Regions from separate parts of the Clostridium fungisolvens genome, predicted to be linked through region 1. Evidence: a T-box and tRNA genes for the amino acid it is inferred to sense, from the RefSeq annotation. Region 1 holds a T-box; the other holds one or more tRNA genes.

Region 1 (8,146 bases):
AATAAAAGAATTTACAGTGTTTATTCCTGCAAAAACTATGTTTAAAATTTCTGAAGAAATAAGTGCAAATACTAATATCCACTTCAGCCAGTTGCCAGTATTACCATGTATTAATCCTCTTAATAGAAGAATTAATGATAAAACTACCATAAAAAGGTTGAAGTATAGCCCTATAAGTGTGTTCTTAACATTTTTCATGTATCTACTCCTACATATTAATTTTTACTTCCTAATTATTATATAGATGAACAAATTCATAATTAAATTTGTATTTTCAGATTCTCCTCTCAGAACCTAGAGGAGTTTTGAAAATAGATTTCAGATAGAAGTGGCTCATCTTCAAATAAACTATTTCATATTGGAACCGGTTTATCTATAAATAAGAGGTGTTACACAATAACGTACAAAGTGCAGTAAATGTAGTCATATTAGTAATTTCTACTTTACCACCTTGATTAGCGAAGCATTAGTCCATCTCTTCTCCACTGAAATATTATTAAAACCTATATCACAAAGGAGAGTGAGCTCAGTATCTAAGGCAAGAGGAACATCAATATGAATAGTTCCAAAAGGAGCTTGTTGATTTCTATATAAATCTTCTGCATTTTTTAGTAGCTTAATTTCTGTATCTTTGTCTTTACAAACAGTATCACCATTTATGAAATACGCACCTATTTTCAAACAATCATATATTTTTTTATAGAGTTTAGTTTTTTGCTCTATGTTAAAATGATGCAGGGAATAAGTTGAAAGCACAAGATCAAAGCTGTTTTCAGCAAAAGGAACATCAAAATATGAACCACAAATTGTATTTAAGGTCACCTTTGGATGCAAGTCCTTTTTCAGCAGCTGTTCTAGCATGCCGAGAGAAATATCTATGGCAGTAACTGTTGCGGAATATTTAATTCTTTCTATTTCTAATCCTGTACCACAGCCGAGGACTAAAATGTTTTTAGGTTGTCCGCATATGTTGAACTGGTTCTCAATTTCATCATAGAACTCACCCATACCAAGATCTTCATAAAAGTTTCTGTCATAATCTGAAGCACATTTATTAAAATGTGCATCCATATTTTCCACTTTAAGCACTATCATTTACCCCCTCATATTTTAAATTTCTAAATAGAATAGTTTTCTATTTATTTAATTATATATTAGATAATTGAATAAATACAAATATTTTACAAGATAGAGTAGATAAATTTATTTCCAAATATAAAAGTCTTTAAGTATGGCTTTACAGAAGGAACTAAATACTTTAGGCTAGAAAACTTATACAAATATTAGAAAAGCCTTTCTGCATCATTAGCAGAAAGGCTTTAAAAATGAAGCTATATTAAACTTAAATGCAATAAATATATTTAGAGCCTCAATTTCACCATGAATAATAAAAATAATAGGGCAGGTAATCCTATGGCAGAGAGTATTGTGACTACTGTATGTACTTTTTTCTCGTCTCGTAATATAAGTAATAAAAACTTATAACCTAAAATACCAATATATCCACCCAAACAATTTAGAATTATATCATCAATGTCTGATGCTCCGATGCCTAAAATCCCTTGAATGATTTCAACAAGTAAGCTCATGATGAAAATAAATAATATATTGTTTATTACTCTTTTATCTTTCTTGAGTAATGGCAAATATACACCGAGGGGAATAAAAATAACGATATTTCCAACTACATTGCTAAAAGCAAATCTTTTTAAATTCTCAGTGCTACCAGATATATATTCCTTTATACTATGAAAAGGAATGAGATTGATTGACCTCGATGAAGTGCTTTGGCTATTAAACGGATCTGAAAGCGAAACTCTTGATAGAATCAATAATTTAACTAAAAAAAGTACATAACAAATGAAAACACCATATAAAAAGACTGTTTTAAATTTTTCACGTTTATTCATAATACCTCCATTTTTCATTCCATCCCGGCTTATTCACCGAAATTCAGTTTATAAATAATCTAATTAGATTTATTTTGGATTTACAGTTTTATGTGATTTTTTCAAATAGCGTGATTATTATACCATATCTTTGATATCGATCACTTACACTTTTATAAATATAGATGGGTTAAACCTTTTCTTTTAAAGAGTTATAAGAAGAATGCTACCAACGTAGTTTTGAGAAATTATAGTCATAAAGTAGGGATACAAATTTCTTAATTACTAAAAATACATTAATAATATGAAAAAGGGTGGTTATGATGAAAAGATTATCACTAATGATATCAAAAGGTTTGTGAGGCTTATTTTTATAACTTGAATGTATCTTAAAGAATAATATTCTTAATATGAAGTGCTTCATCTATATATTTTTTCTACGATAATTATAATAGAAAGACCTAATTAAATATCCAAGGAAGGAGTTTTATGTATGGCTGATGAAAAGAAAGTAGAAGGTATTATTTCAGTATCTAAAGTCCGTGTCATACAGAAAGATTATAAGTTTAGGAATATTCTTCTTAAAAAGAAAAAACAGTGGCGTAACAAGGATGGTAAAGCTGCTGAGAATAAAAACGAGGAAGATTATATGGCTCATAAGAGTTATGTAGAAGAAGTTAAGACAGCCTTAATGTATGGTGATGTTGGTCATGGTTTGTTATTAGATAAAAAGGTCTAATAAGATGAATCTAATGTCAGGATAATTTGAAAAATACTAGGTAGCTAAGCTGGTTTCTGTTTTGAATGGAAACCAGTTTTTTTGCTTAGTTGTATTTAAGAATATTGTTGAGATGATTTTTAAGTTATTAAAGGACTATCTTGATACTTAATCTACATTATGATAATTTATTAAAGGCGGTATAACTCAATTTTTAATTTAGATTATGTTTACGAATATTATTAGAGTTAATTGGTTATACAGGAGAATCTATATGAGTGAGCTATTAGAATTAAATTATTTTATAGAAAGTAGGTTTATACTAATGAAACTTGGCTACGTTACTTCTATACTTTCAGCCATTTTATTCGGACTTGCAGGGGTTCTTATTAAGCTTATATTCTCTTTTAATATAGAATCTATCGATCTTATAATATTACAATATACATTTGTTGTGATTTTACTATTTATCCCATTATCAATATTTAATATTAAAACATTAAAAGTAGGGAAGACAGATTTTTTAAGGCTAATGGTACTTGGTGTATTAGGTGACTGCTTTATGACGGTGTTTTATTATAAGTCGTTTTACTATCTTCCAGTAGGGATAGCTACGGTGCTTTTGTATACATCACCAATTTTTATTTATTTATATTCAGTGTTTTTTGAAAAGAATAAGTTTACGATTAAGAGCTTTATTTTACTTATTGCCATATTTATTGGCTGTACAATGGTTATTGGAATTTTACCTTTTTCATATTCAACCACAGGTATAGTTTACGGTATTTTAGCAGCTGCATGTTTTGGATTTATGAATGTGTATTCATCTAAAAAGCTTAAGGATATTAATTCAATAAGTCTAACATTTTATTCTATGCTATTTTCTTTGATCTTTCTTTGTATATATAGATTGCCTACTAAGGGCTTAGAATTAAATCTGCCGATAAAGGCTTATATTTATATAATGATATTATCTTTGTTATGTGCTTTTTTACCTCTAATGCTATTTTATTATTCTATAAAACGTATTGGATCTTTTAATACCTCTGTCATTGGTAACTTAGAAGTGCCTACGGCTATCGTATCTGGGTTTCTTATATTCAATGAGGAAATAAGAGTGATTCAATTAATAGGTACTTTGATAATTTTACTTGGTGTGTACAATATAGAAAAACACAGTGCCATTGAATAGATGTATATCATATCCTTATAGTAAGGTCTATTGTTGAAATGGAGATTAAATATAATAAGTGTTTAATAAAGATAATATATAAGCAGTAATATTTTCTACCTTAACTCAGTTCTTATATATTGACATTGGTTTCCTTTTGTGGTAATTTTAATACAACTAAAAACCTAAAGGCTATGATGAGAAATAGTAGATATAAGCTGTAGTCACAGAGAGAAGAGGTAGGTGGAAATCTTCACGAAAGCTATATTGAAGCAGTCTCTGAGCTGTGAATCGAAAAGAGAGATCTTAGTAGGCTTCTTCGGATTTTCTGCCGTTAAAAGGAAACTAGTATCAGGTTGCATTTTGAGCACCTCGTACTTGCAGAGTGCAGAGTTAATCTCTGAATTTAGGTGGTAACACGGATTGTATAGTTCGCCCTAGGCTGAAAGTTTATTCAGCTTAGGGCTTTTTTATTTTCATAAGTAAAGGAGAGTTAAAATGAAGGCAAATGAATTAAGAAAAATGTATGTAGAGTTTTTTGAGAAGAGAGGTCATAAAGCAATAGGTTCAGCATCTCTGCTTCCTGATAATGATCCAAGCGTACTATTTACTACAGCAGGGATGCATCCCCTTGTTCCTTATCTTTTAGGAGAAAAACACCCACAGGGAAAGAGGTTAGTTGATGTTCAAAAATGTGTTCGAACGGGTGATATTGATGAGGTAGGGGATGATACCCATTTAACCTTTTTTGAGATGCTTGGTAATTGGTCTCTAGGAGATTATTTTAAGGAAGAGTCTATTACAATGAGCTATGTATTTCTTACAGAGTATTTAAATATACCTGTAGAAAGACTTGCAGTCACTGTATTTGAAGGTGATTCTCTAGTACCGAGAGATACAGAGGCAGCAGAGATATGGATTAGAAATGGGCTTAAGAAAGAACAGATTTATTTTTATGGTAGAGATGAGAACTGGTGGGGACCTGCAGGAAAAACTGGGCCATGTGGTCCTGATACAGAAATCTTCTATGATATGGGTGAAGAAAAGTGTGGAGAAGATTGTGGACCTGCATGCAGCTGTGGAAAATATGTGGAGATTTGGAATAATGTTTTCATGGAATACAATAAGAATGAAGACGGAACTTATTCTGAGCTTCTACAGAAAAATGTAGATACTGGAATGGGGTTAGAGCGTGTACTAACGATTTTAAATGGCTATAACAATGTATATGAAACAGAACTATTTCAACCTATTATAGAAAAGATAGAAAGTCTTACAGGTATAAAATATACAGAAGATAACAAAGAGACCTTTCGTATAATCAGTGATCATATGAGAGCAGCAACCTTTATCTTGGGAGACCCAAAGGGAGTGACACCATCAAATTCTGAACAAGGATATATATTAAGAAGACTTATAAGGCGTACCATCAGGTTAATTAAAAAACTTGGAATTGATAGCAATATTATTTGCAGTATTGCTGAAGTAATTATTGAAAATTATGGCCATATATATTCTGAATTAGTTAAAAATAAAAAGTTTATTTTAGAGCAACTTGAAAAGGAATATCTATTATTCTCAAAAACTCTAGATAGCGGTTTAAAGATGGCTGAGAGATATTTTTCTAAATTAGAGGAGGGCAATAGCTTAAGTGGAGATTTAGCTTTCAAATTATATGATACCTTTGGATTTCCAATTGAATTTACTGTTGAAATTGCCTCTGAACGAAAGATAAATGTAGATATATCTGCTTTTCAAGAAAAGTTTAGGGAGCATCAAGAAAAGTCTAGAAAAGGTGCTGCTGAAAAGTTCAAAGGAGGACTTGCAGACAATAGCGAGAGAACAACTAAGCTTCATACAGCTACTCATTTATTAAATGCTGCACTTCGAAAAGTGCTAGGGGACAGTGTATATCAAAGGGGAAGTAATATCAATTCAGAGAGGCTGAGATTTGATTTTTCCTTTGAAAGAAAGCTGACGAAGGAAGAGTTAGAACAGGTAGAAAAAATAGTAAATGAGGCTATATCAAAAGGAATAGATGTTGTATGTACTGAACAAACCTTAGAAGAAGCAAGAGCAGACGGTGCTATTGGAGTTTTTGAAAGCAAGTATGGGGAGATTGTAAAGGTATATACCATTCCTGGATACTCCAAAGAAATATGTGGGGGGCCTCATGCTTCAAATACATCTGAGCTAAAGAGTTTCAAAATATTTAAGGAAGAAAGCTCATCATCTGGAGTAAGAAGAATTAAGGCTACTATAGGATAATGAAAGACTGCGTAGTTTAAAAAAGTGAAATAAGTTTGTGGCTATAAAAAATAAAACAACCTCTATCTAAATTTTATAATTTTTCATAGAGGTTGTTTTTACTTTGCTCGAACTATTCTATTATCCCATGTAAGTTCATAACTTCTTTAAGACCATTTGTTGCTGTAATTATAGTCAAAGATAAATGTTTAATCTATAAGATTGTTCTATAAAAATATAACAATAGTATTTTTGTAGATTAAGTTCAACTAAGTTTCTTTTTTCTATATTGCATTGGTGTAAACCCAAAATTTTTATGGAATATTTCCGTAAAATAACTGGAGCCGTTAAAGCCACATTGGAGTGCTATTTCAGTAACTGAAAGTGAAGGAATATTTAAAAGCTCGATGCTTTTTTCTAGTCTATATTCTGTTAGATAAGAGATTGGAGTCTTATGTAAAATTAATTGAAAGATATCACAGCAACTACTACGGCATACATTTCCAGCAGTGGCGATCTCATTTAGAGATATTTTTCTCTGATAATTCTTCTGTATAAAACCTATCATGTTATGCATAGCTTCCAGTTTTTTATTATCAGTATTTTCATTAGTGGACATATTGTTTTTCATATCTTGGTGAAGTCTATAACATAATGAATGTAGGAGGCTCATTAGCTGCAACTCAAAACCATCTTGTTCCTCATCACATAATTTATATATTTGTTCTAGCATGTCTATCAAGTTTCTTTGCCAAGATATTTCTTGAGTCAATATGAAAAATGGATGTGAAGCATCTGTACATATTGGAAGTACATAAGCGTCCCTAATTCTTTCAATAGTAGAAATCAGGTATGGGTGTATCAGTATGCAGATAAAATCACAGTCAGAACCATCTGCAGAAAAGCCATAATGCATCTGCTCGGAATTTACGAAAATACATTGATCCTCTTGAATTTTATAGACTTTTCCGTTTACGTAATAAGACATTTTTCCCTTTAAAACTAGAGTGAATTCCCAATCCTTATGCCAATGATTTGCAGCAGTCATATTTGGGTAGTCTGAAAGTAAGGCTTGCTTTGCACGAATAGGAAAGTCAGTGAAATTATATGAAACAATTTCTGAATTATCACTTAATAATTGTATTTCCAACATAGGTTTTCCTCCAAAAGTTATAAATTTTCAGGACATTTTTGAAAATTTAGCATGTCCATTCAAACCTAAGCTATATATACTTAGTAGTTATATATCGATTTTAACTCATTATCTTAGTATAAATCTATATACGATTGTTATAAAAAATAAAACTATTTTTATATAATTATGAAGGGTTACAGAATATTATTATATTATAAGTTAAATAAGAAAGAGATTGGAGAATTTTGCTTGGGAGGTAGATTATTATTAAAAATGATAATGTAAATATAAGAAAATATCGTTATGATGATAAACCCTATCTAAGGACAATATGTAAGGAAACTGCATGGGATGATTACAAGATAAATGACAACAAACTTGAGGGTGTATGTGTTATGTTCAATGATTATTTCACAGAACAGGAGCCAGAACATATATGGGTGGCAACTGACAAAGAGGATAAGCCTATAGGATATGTAATCTGTAATACAGATTATATTCGATATAAACAATTGATGAATCAAATATATTATCCAAGACTAAAGCAGTTATCACCAGAAGATATTGAGTTTTTTGAAAGCTTTTTATTAGCCTTAGATAAAGTAGTATATAATCATCCAGTACATTTTCATATTGATATACTGCCTGGCCATCAGAGGCAGGGGATTGGGCACAAGCTATTAGACGCATTAGGAAAACAACTTATAAGTGAAGAATTTGAAACAATGATGCTTTATGCAAGTTCTAGAAATTCTGTAGGGTATCATTTTTATTTAAAATATGGATTTAAGGAAATTCATGATTATCAAAATGACGCAGTAGCATTGGCGTATTATTTGTAAAATAAGAATAGGAAAAAGGAGATAGCAAAGATGAGTTATATAGATTTGCATATGCACTCTTGTTACAGTGATGATGGGGAGTTTAAGCCCCAGAGGTTAGTAGATTTTTGCTTAGATAAAAACATAAAATATTTTTCAATTGCA
Region 2 (8,146 bases), 1.1 Mb from region 1:
TTACTGTTATCACTTTGATTTATAAAATATAATCCGTCGGCTCCTAAAGTTATATTTGAACTTTTGCTGTTATCAAGTTTTTTTACTTCCTTTGTGCTATCAGATAAAGTATATATATTGCCGTTATCAGATATATTAGTAAAATATATTTTTTCAGTATCTTGAACCATTTCTCTAGAAAATAAATCATATTTCTTTGTAGCTTTGAGCAAATCATTTATTGAGTTAATATCGCTACCTAAATATTCATATAACCTATTATTGTCTTTCCATTGAGATACATATATATTGTTACCTACTTTTACGATCGGTAGAGCGACAATAGGATCTCCAGACACTGAGATGCTTTTTGTATCATTTTTTACATCATTGTTTGAATTATTTTCTGTAGTTGGAGAAGTTATTTTTATCTCAGTTGAATTGCTACTATTAGTGCTTGAGTTTGTTGAATTGCTTTTAGATGAACAACCAACTAATAAAAAAGAAAATACGATAACTGAACAAATTAAAAATTTCTTCATGCTTTTCCTCCTAAGTATTATTTATAAAATATATAGATTTATAAATAGTAGTGTAAAATCTCATACAGAACTATTTAAATACTAATATTGACTTTACTAAATTCTGTTAATGAATATAGTTTTTTGGTTTATAGTTTTAATCATTAATAAATTACTTCATACTTGAATCCATGGCTTAAAGTTCTATTCATGAGAAAACATGAGAAGTTTAAAAATAGATTTTTGATTGAAGTAGTTCATATTTAAGTATATATCAATTGATTGTTAGTTATAAGTTTTTTATTCTTTAAAAAAATGATTTAGACAAAACTGCTTGTAGTTAAACTTTAGTGCCTAAAAAAATTACACTACTAAAGAATAAAAAAGAATATATAACATGTAAAACGTTCTGTTAATAATTCAAAAAAGTAGATGTATACTAAGTATATTATCGTAATGATATTAGATATATTAACAATAAAATACAAATTTATTTATAAACATTACCACGTGTATCATTAATAGAAATAGCTTAAATATATTAGTAAAATAAAACTATAGTGAGATAATTTCTTTATTTATATCATAGATAGGAATGAGTAAAATAATAAAAATGTTACTATAATAAACGTCGCAGATGAGTGACAAGATAATAAATTAAAACTTGTTGAAAAAATAAGTTGACAATTTAAATCTTAAATGTTAATATTATTAAGCAGTCGGAAACGATTGCACTGGTCTTTGAAAATTAAACAGAGAAGATAAACAAAGTCTAAAACTAGACTTAAACTAAACCAGCAATTCTTTTGAAAAAAGACTTACTAAGTAAGTAAGCTATGATTAAACTTTAAATTGAGAGTTTGATCCTGGCTCAGGACGAACGCTGGCGGCGTGCCTAACACATGCAAGTCGAGCGGAGAAAGTTCTTCGGAACTTTCTTAGCGGCGGACGGGTGAGTAACACGTGGGTAACCTGCCTTATAGAGGGGGATAGCCTTCCGAAAGGAAGATTAATACCGCATAACATTTTCGTTTCGCATGAAATGAAAATCAAAGGAGCAATCCGCTATAAGATGGACCCGCGGCGCATTAGCTAGTTGGTGAGGTAATGGCTCACCAAGGCGACGATGCGTAGCCGACCTGAGAGGGTGATCGGCCACATTGGAACTGAGATACGGTCCAGACTCCTACGGGAGGCAGCAGTGGGGAATATTGCACAATGGGGGAAACCCTGATGCAGCAACGCCGCGTGAGTGATGAAGGCCTTCGGGTTGTAAAGCTCTGTCTTTGGGGACGATAATGACGGTACCCAAGGAGGAAGCCACGGCTAACTACGTGCCAGCAGCCGCGGTAATACGTAGGTGGCAAGCGTTGTCCGGATTTACTGGGCGTAAAGGGAGCGTAGGTGGATATTTAAGTGGGATGTGAAATACCTGAGCTTAACTTGGGTGCTGCATTCCAAACTGGATATCTAGAGTGCAGGAGAGGAAAGTGGAATTCCTAGTGTAGCGGTGAAATGCGTAGAGATTAGGAAGAACACCAGTGGCGAAGGCGACTTTCTGGACTGTAACTGACACTGAGGCTCGAAAGCGTGGGGAGCAAACAGGATTAGATACCCTGGTAGTCCACGCCGTAAACGATGGATACTAGGTGTGGGGGTTTCAACACCTCCGTGCCGCCGTTAACACAATAAGTATCCCGCCTGGGGAGTACGGTCGCAAGATTAAAACTCAAAGGAATTGACGGGGGCCCGCACAAGCAGCGGAGCATGTGGTTTAATTCGAAGCAACGCGAAGAACCTTACCTAGACTTGACATCTCCTGAATTACCCTTAACCGGGGAAGTCGGTACCTTTGGTACCGACAGGAAGACAGGTGGTGCATGGTTGTCGTCAGCTCGTGTCGTGAGATGTTGGGTTAAGTCCCGCAACGAGCGCAACCCTTATTGTTAGTTGCTACCATTTAGTTGAGCACTCTAGCGAGACTGCCCGGGTTAACCGGGAGGAAGGTGGGGATGACGTCAAATCATCATGCCCCTTATGTCTAGGGCTACACACGTGCTACAATGGCAAGTACAAAGAGACGCAAGACCGTGAGGTGGAGCAAATCTCAAAAACTTGTCCCAGTTCGGATTGTAGGCTGAAACTCGCCTACATGAAGCCGGAGTTGCTAGTAATCGCGAATCAGCATGTCGCGGTGAATACGTTCCCGGGCCTTGTACACACCGCCCGTCACACCATGAGAGTTGGCAATACCCGAAGTCTGTGAGCTAACCCGTAAGGGAGGCAGCAGCCGAAGGTAGGGTCAGCGATTGGGGTGAAGTCGTAACAAGGTAGCCGTAGGAGAACCTGCGGCTGGATCACCTCCTTTCTATGGAGAAATTATTAAGTACTGATGCATTTCAGACTTAATATATACGAATTCTGGTTAGAATCTCTCTCTGTTTAATTTTGAGATACCAAGTAATTGGCATCTTAATTTAATATACACATATGGGGGTATAGCTCAGTTGGGAGAGCACCTGCCTTGCACGCAGGGGGTCAAGAGTTCGAATCTCTTTATCTCCACCATTTGTGGGCTTATAGCTCAGCTGGTTAGAGCGCACGCCTGATAAGCGTGAGGTCGATGGTTCGAGTCCATTTAAGCCCACCATTGTTCTTTGAAAATTGCACATAAGTTAAAGTAAAGATATTTACTATTCTTTGTAATAAATTGATTACTAAAATGCACGCTAGTATTTTAGTAAATCAGCAAATTTGTAACTCAAATTTGATTTGATAGGTCAAGCTACAAAGGGCGCATGGTGAATGCCTTGGCATCAAGAGCCGAAGAAGGACGTGACAAGCTGCGATAAGCTTTGGGTAGGCGCAAATAGCCTGTGATCCAAAGATCTCCGAATGAGGAAACTCACGTAGGTAACCCTACGTATCCTATAGTGAATACATAGCTATAGGAGGGTAAACCTAGGGAACTGAAACATCTAAGTACCTAGAGGAAGAGAAAGAAAAATCGATTCCGTCAGTAGCGGCGAGCGAAATCGGAAGAGCCCAAACCAAAGATTTATCTTTGGGGTTGCGGACAGAACATAACATTGGTGGCTATTGTAATTGAAGATATCTGGAAAGATACACCGTAGAAGGTAATAGTCCTGTAAGTGAAACAAGAAGACCATAGTTCTGCTCCAGAGTACCACGAGACACGTGAAACCTTGTGGGAAGCAGGGAGGACCACCTCCCAAGGCTAAATACTACTTGATGACCGATAGTGAAGAAGTACCGTGAGGGAAAGGTGAAAAGAACCCCGGGAGGGGAGTGAAATAGAACCTGAAACCGTGTGCCTACAACCGATCATAGCACCATATGTGTGTGATGATGTGCTTTTTGTAGAACGAGCCAACGAGTTACGGTATGTAGCGAGGTTAAGTACTTAAGGTACGGAGCCGAAGGGAAACCGAGTCTGAATAGGGCGACTAGTTGCATGCCGTAGACCCGAAACCGGGTGACCTATCCATGGCCAGGTTGAAGCGAAGGTAAAACTTCGTGGAGGACCGAACCACGTTGGTGTTGAAAAACCATGGGATGAGCTGTGGATAGCGGAGAAATTCCAATCGAACTCGGAGATAGCTGGTTCTCCCCGAAATAGCTTTAGGGCTAGCGTCGGATATGACTAATGGAGGTAGAGCACTGAATGGGCTAGGGGGCATATCGCTTACCGAACCTTATCAAACTCCGAATGCCATATAGTATTAGTCCGGCAGTCAGACTGCGAATGATAAGATCCGTAGTCAAAAGGGAAACAGCCCAGATCGTCAGCTAAGGTCCCAAAGTATAAGTTAAGTGGAAAAGGATGTGGGATTTCTAAGACAACTAGGATGTTGGCTTAGAAGCAGCCACTCATTAAAAGAGTGCGTAATAGCTCACTAGTCGAGAGATCCTGCGCCGAAGATGTTCGGGGCTCAAACTTATCACCGAAGCTACGGCTAGCAGATTTATCTGCTGGGGTAGGGGAGCGTCGTAATCGGGCTGAAGTCGTACCGTAAGGAGCGGTGGACTGATTACGAGTGAGTATGTTGGCATCAGTAGCGAGAACTAGGTGAGAATCCTAGTGGCCGAAAACCTAAGGTTTCCTCAGGAAGGCTCGTCCGCTGAGGGTTAGTCGGGACCTAAGCCGAGGCCGAAAGGCGTAGGTGATGGACAATCGGTTGATATTCCGATACTACTGCAAATCGTTATTACCGATGGAGTGACGCAGGAAGATAGAGTGTGCTAGCTATTGGATGCTAGTCTAAGCACTTAGGTATACAGGTAGGCAAATCCGCCTGTATTAGCTGAGGTGTGATGGGGAAGGCCTTTTAGGCTGAAGTACTTGATTCTACGCTGCCAAGAAAAGCTTCTAGGGAGAAATGTAGTACCCGTACCGCAAACCGACACAGGTAGGTGAGGAGAGAATCCTAAGGCCGGCGGAAGAATTACAGTTAAGGAACTCGGCAAATTGACCCCGTAACTTCGGGAGAAGGGGTGCCTACGAGAGTAGGTCGCAGAGAATAGGCCCAAGCAACTGTTTAGCAAAAACACAGGTCTCTGCTAAAGCGAAAGCTGATGTATAGGGGCTGACGCCTGCCCGGTGCTGGAAGGTTAAGGGGAATCGTTAGCGGTAACGCGAAGCGGTGAACTTAAGCCCCAGTAAACGGCGGCCGTAACTATAACGGTCCTAAGGTAGCGAAATTCCTTGTCAGGTAAGTTCTGACCCGCACGAATGGCGTAATGACTTGGGCACTGTCTCAACTGTAAATCCGGCGAAGTTGTAGTGCAAGTGAAGATGCTTGCTACCCGCGATTGGACGGAAAGACCCCGTAGAGCTTTACTGTAGCTTAGCATTGAGTTTCGGTATTGTCTGTACAGGATAGGTGGGAGACTTGGAAGCATCCTCGTTAGGGGATGTGGAGTCGTCCTTGGGATACCACCCTGACAGTACTGGGATTCTAACCGGGCACCATGAAGCTGGTGACGGGACATTGTTAGGTGGGCAGTTTGACTGGGGCGGTCGCCTCCAAAAAAGTAACGGAGGCGCCCAAAGGTTCCCTCAGAACGGTCGGAAATCGTTCGTAGAGTGCAAAGGCAGAAGGGAGCCTGACTGCGACACCCACAAGTGGAGCAGGGACGAAAGTCGGGCTTAGTGATCCGGTGGTACCTCGTGGGAGGGCCATCGCTCAACGGATAAAAGCTACCTCGGGGATAACAGGCTGATCTCCCCCAAGAGTCCACATCGACGGGGAGGTTTGGCACCTCGATGTCGGCTCGTCGCATCCTGGGGCTGAAGTAGGTCCCAAGGGTTGGGCTGTTCGCCCATTAAAGCGGCACGCGAGCTGGGTTCAGAACGTCGTGAGACAGTTCGGTCCCTATCCGTCGCGGGCGTAGGAAATTTGAGAGGAGCTGTCCTTAGTACGAGAGGACCGGGATGGACTGACCTCTGGTGCACCAGTTGTTCCGCCAGGAGCATAGCTGGGTAGCTACGTCGGGAAGGGATAAACGCTGAAAGCATCTAAGCGTGAAGCCCACCTCAAGATTAGATTTCCCATAGCGTAAGCTAGTAAGACCCCTCGAAGAACACGAGGTTGATAGGTCGGAGGTGTAAGCATGGTAACATGTTCAGCTGACCGATACTAATAGGTCGAGGGCTTGACCAATACAAGATATTACAAAGTAAACTTAAGTGCAATTTTGAAAGAATAATCTTTCAATATCTAGTGATGATGCGTCTAAGGGTTACACCCGTACCCATACCGAACACGAAGGTTAAGACTTAGACGGCTGATGGTACTGCATGGGCGACTGTGTGGGAGAGTAAGTGGTCGCTAGGTAAATGTGGCTAGATAGCTCAGTCGGTAGAGCAGAGGACTGAAAATCCTCGTGTCCCTGGTTCGATTCCTGGTCTGGCCACCATTTATTTTAAATTAATTCGGCGCTATAGCCAAGCGGTAAGGTCAAGGTCTGCAAAACCTTTATGCCCCGGTTCAAATCCGGGTGGCGCCTCCAAAAATAAAGTCTGTAAACTTTTTGTTTACAGACTTTTGTTTTGTATAAGCTAAATAAATGTATGGTTTTAGTTAATACTAAGTATAATAAAAAATAGATACAATTGTGGATAAGTATATAAAAGAACACTATTCTGCGATAAAATTCAGAAAAATCAAAAGTTAGTCACAGAAAAATCAAAATAATACACAGTTTTTGTGGATAACTATTGTTGATTATTTTTATTTCTGTGGATTATTTATAATACGAACTCTTTAACTGGAGTTATTAAGCCTGCTTCAAAATCTATTTTAACAGAGCCACCTACTGGAAGCGTTATATTTTGATGTTCATGACCGAAAGGTAAGTTAACAATAGTAGGCTTTCTTAAGGGTAATATTTTTTGAGCAATAAGTTCATTTAGTGTGAAATTATGTTCTTTCATGTCATTTTCGTTTGGTGTAAAATTGCCTAGTATAAATCCCTTGCAGTATTTTAATTTATTAGCTAAATTAAGTTGAGTTAGCATTCTATCAATTGAATAAATCTTTTCATTCACATCTTCTAGAAATAGGATTTTATCCTTTGTATCAATTTCAAAGGGAGTTCCTAAACTACTACAAATAATAGAGAGATTTCCACCTACAAGCTTTCCGCTTATATTTTTGGTATTATGAACTTGTACTGAGTCGAAAGAATTTAAATCTATTTTATAATTACATGATCTATCCATAACGGCATTAAAAAAGCTATCTCGAGTAGTTAAATCTGAGAAATCTGATTTTACCATTGGACCATGAAAGGTTATAAGACCTAACTTCTTGTATAGATAATTTAAAATCAAAGTTATATCACTATAACCGCAAAATATTTTAGGATGTCTTTTTATAACGCCCAAGTCCAGATAAGGTAGCATTCGCGCACTTCCATACCCACCTCTGAAACAAACAATAGCATCTACTTCATCATCAATAAACATATTCATTAGATCGTAAGCTCTCACTTTATCTTCTCCCGCTAGGTATCCATACTTATCAAATACATGAGCACCGACTTTTACATTAAAACCTAAATTTCTAAAATCAGAGATTTTTTTATTTATTATTTCTGCATCATCACAACCAGCAGGGGATATAATTCCAACGGTCTTTCCAAACTTAATTCCATGAGCGAGCATGATAAGCACCTCCCAAATAAAAATATAAGAGGACCATATAGTCCTCTTGTGTAACAATCTCAATTATTATATTATTCATCAGAATCCATAATTGAGATTGAAATAGTATTTAATTTAAATAAAACTATGAAAACATATCTTTCTTATAAAGCATCCCAGCAACAAGTAGAGCTACACCCATGGTAACGCCCATAACTATGTGAAATGCATAAGGGCTGTCTTGTAATGGTAACCTAATATTCATTCCATATATTCCACCCATTATAGTTGGGATAGCTAGTAGTATGGTTAATGAAGCAAGGCCTTTCATTACTATATTTAAGTTGTTTGATATAACAGAAGCAAAAAAGTCCATAGTACTTGCTAGTATATTACTATATATTTCTGTCATTTCGATAGCTTGCTTATTTTCAATGATTACGTCCTCTAATACATCTTTATCTTCTTCATATTTTTG

Evidence for each region. The T-box of region 1 lies ahead of bsdtw1_RS15145 (alanine--tRNA ligase). A T-box ahead of a tRNA ligase gene usually reads a tRNA of that ligase, here a tRNA-Ala.
Region 2: it encodes a tRNA-Ala, which carries the amino acid that the T-box ahead of bsdtw1_RS15145 (alanine--tRNA ligase) is inferred to sense. The anticodon was not compared.

What each region holds. Positions count from the first base shown of each region.
Region 1 is NZ_BLZR01000001.1:3,432,525-3,440,670, reverse strand. It holds gene bsdtw1_RS15170 (DUF6652 family protein) at 1-198, opposite strand, end outside; gene bsdtw1_RS15165 (class I SAM-dependent methyltransferase) at 439-1,095, opposite strand; gene bsdtw1_RS15160 (VanZ family protein) at 1,362-1,910, opposite strand; gene bsdtw1_RS15155 (hypothetical protein) at 2,383-2,628, shown strand; gene bsdtw1_RS15150 (DMT family transporter) at 2,882-3,799, shown strand; T-box leader at 3,964-4,221, shown strand; gene bsdtw1_RS15145 (alanine--tRNA ligase) at 4,277-6,046, shown strand; gene bsdtw1_RS15140 (helix-turn-helix domain-containing protein) at 6,291-7,178, opposite strand; gene bsdtw1_RS15135 (GNAT family N-acetyltransferase) at 7,556-8,002, shown strand; gene bsdtw1_RS15130 (PHP domain-containing protein) at 8,033-8,146, shown strand, end outside.
Region 2 is NZ_BLZR01000001.1:4,505,091-4,513,236, reverse strand. It holds gene bsdtw1_RS20030 (DUF5050 domain-containing protein) at 1-521, opposite strand, end outside; rRNA gene bsdtw1_RS20025 (16S ribosomal RNA) at 1,349-2,868, shown strand; tRNA gene bsdtw1_RS20020 (tRNA-Ala) at 2,993-3,068, shown strand; tRNA gene bsdtw1_RS20015 (tRNA-Ile) at 3,074-3,150, shown strand; rRNA gene bsdtw1_RS20010 (23S ribosomal RNA) at 3,279-6,184, shown strand; rRNA gene rrf (5S ribosomal RNA) at 6,241-6,358, shown strand; tRNA gene bsdtw1_RS20000 (tRNA-Phe) at 6,365-6,440, shown strand; tRNA gene bsdtw1_RS19995 (tRNA-Cys) at 6,459-6,533, shown strand; gene bsdtw1_RS19990 (S66 peptidase family protein) at 6,772-7,689, opposite strand; gene bsdtw1_RS19985 (magnesium transporter CorA family protein) at 7,814-8,146, opposite strand, start outside.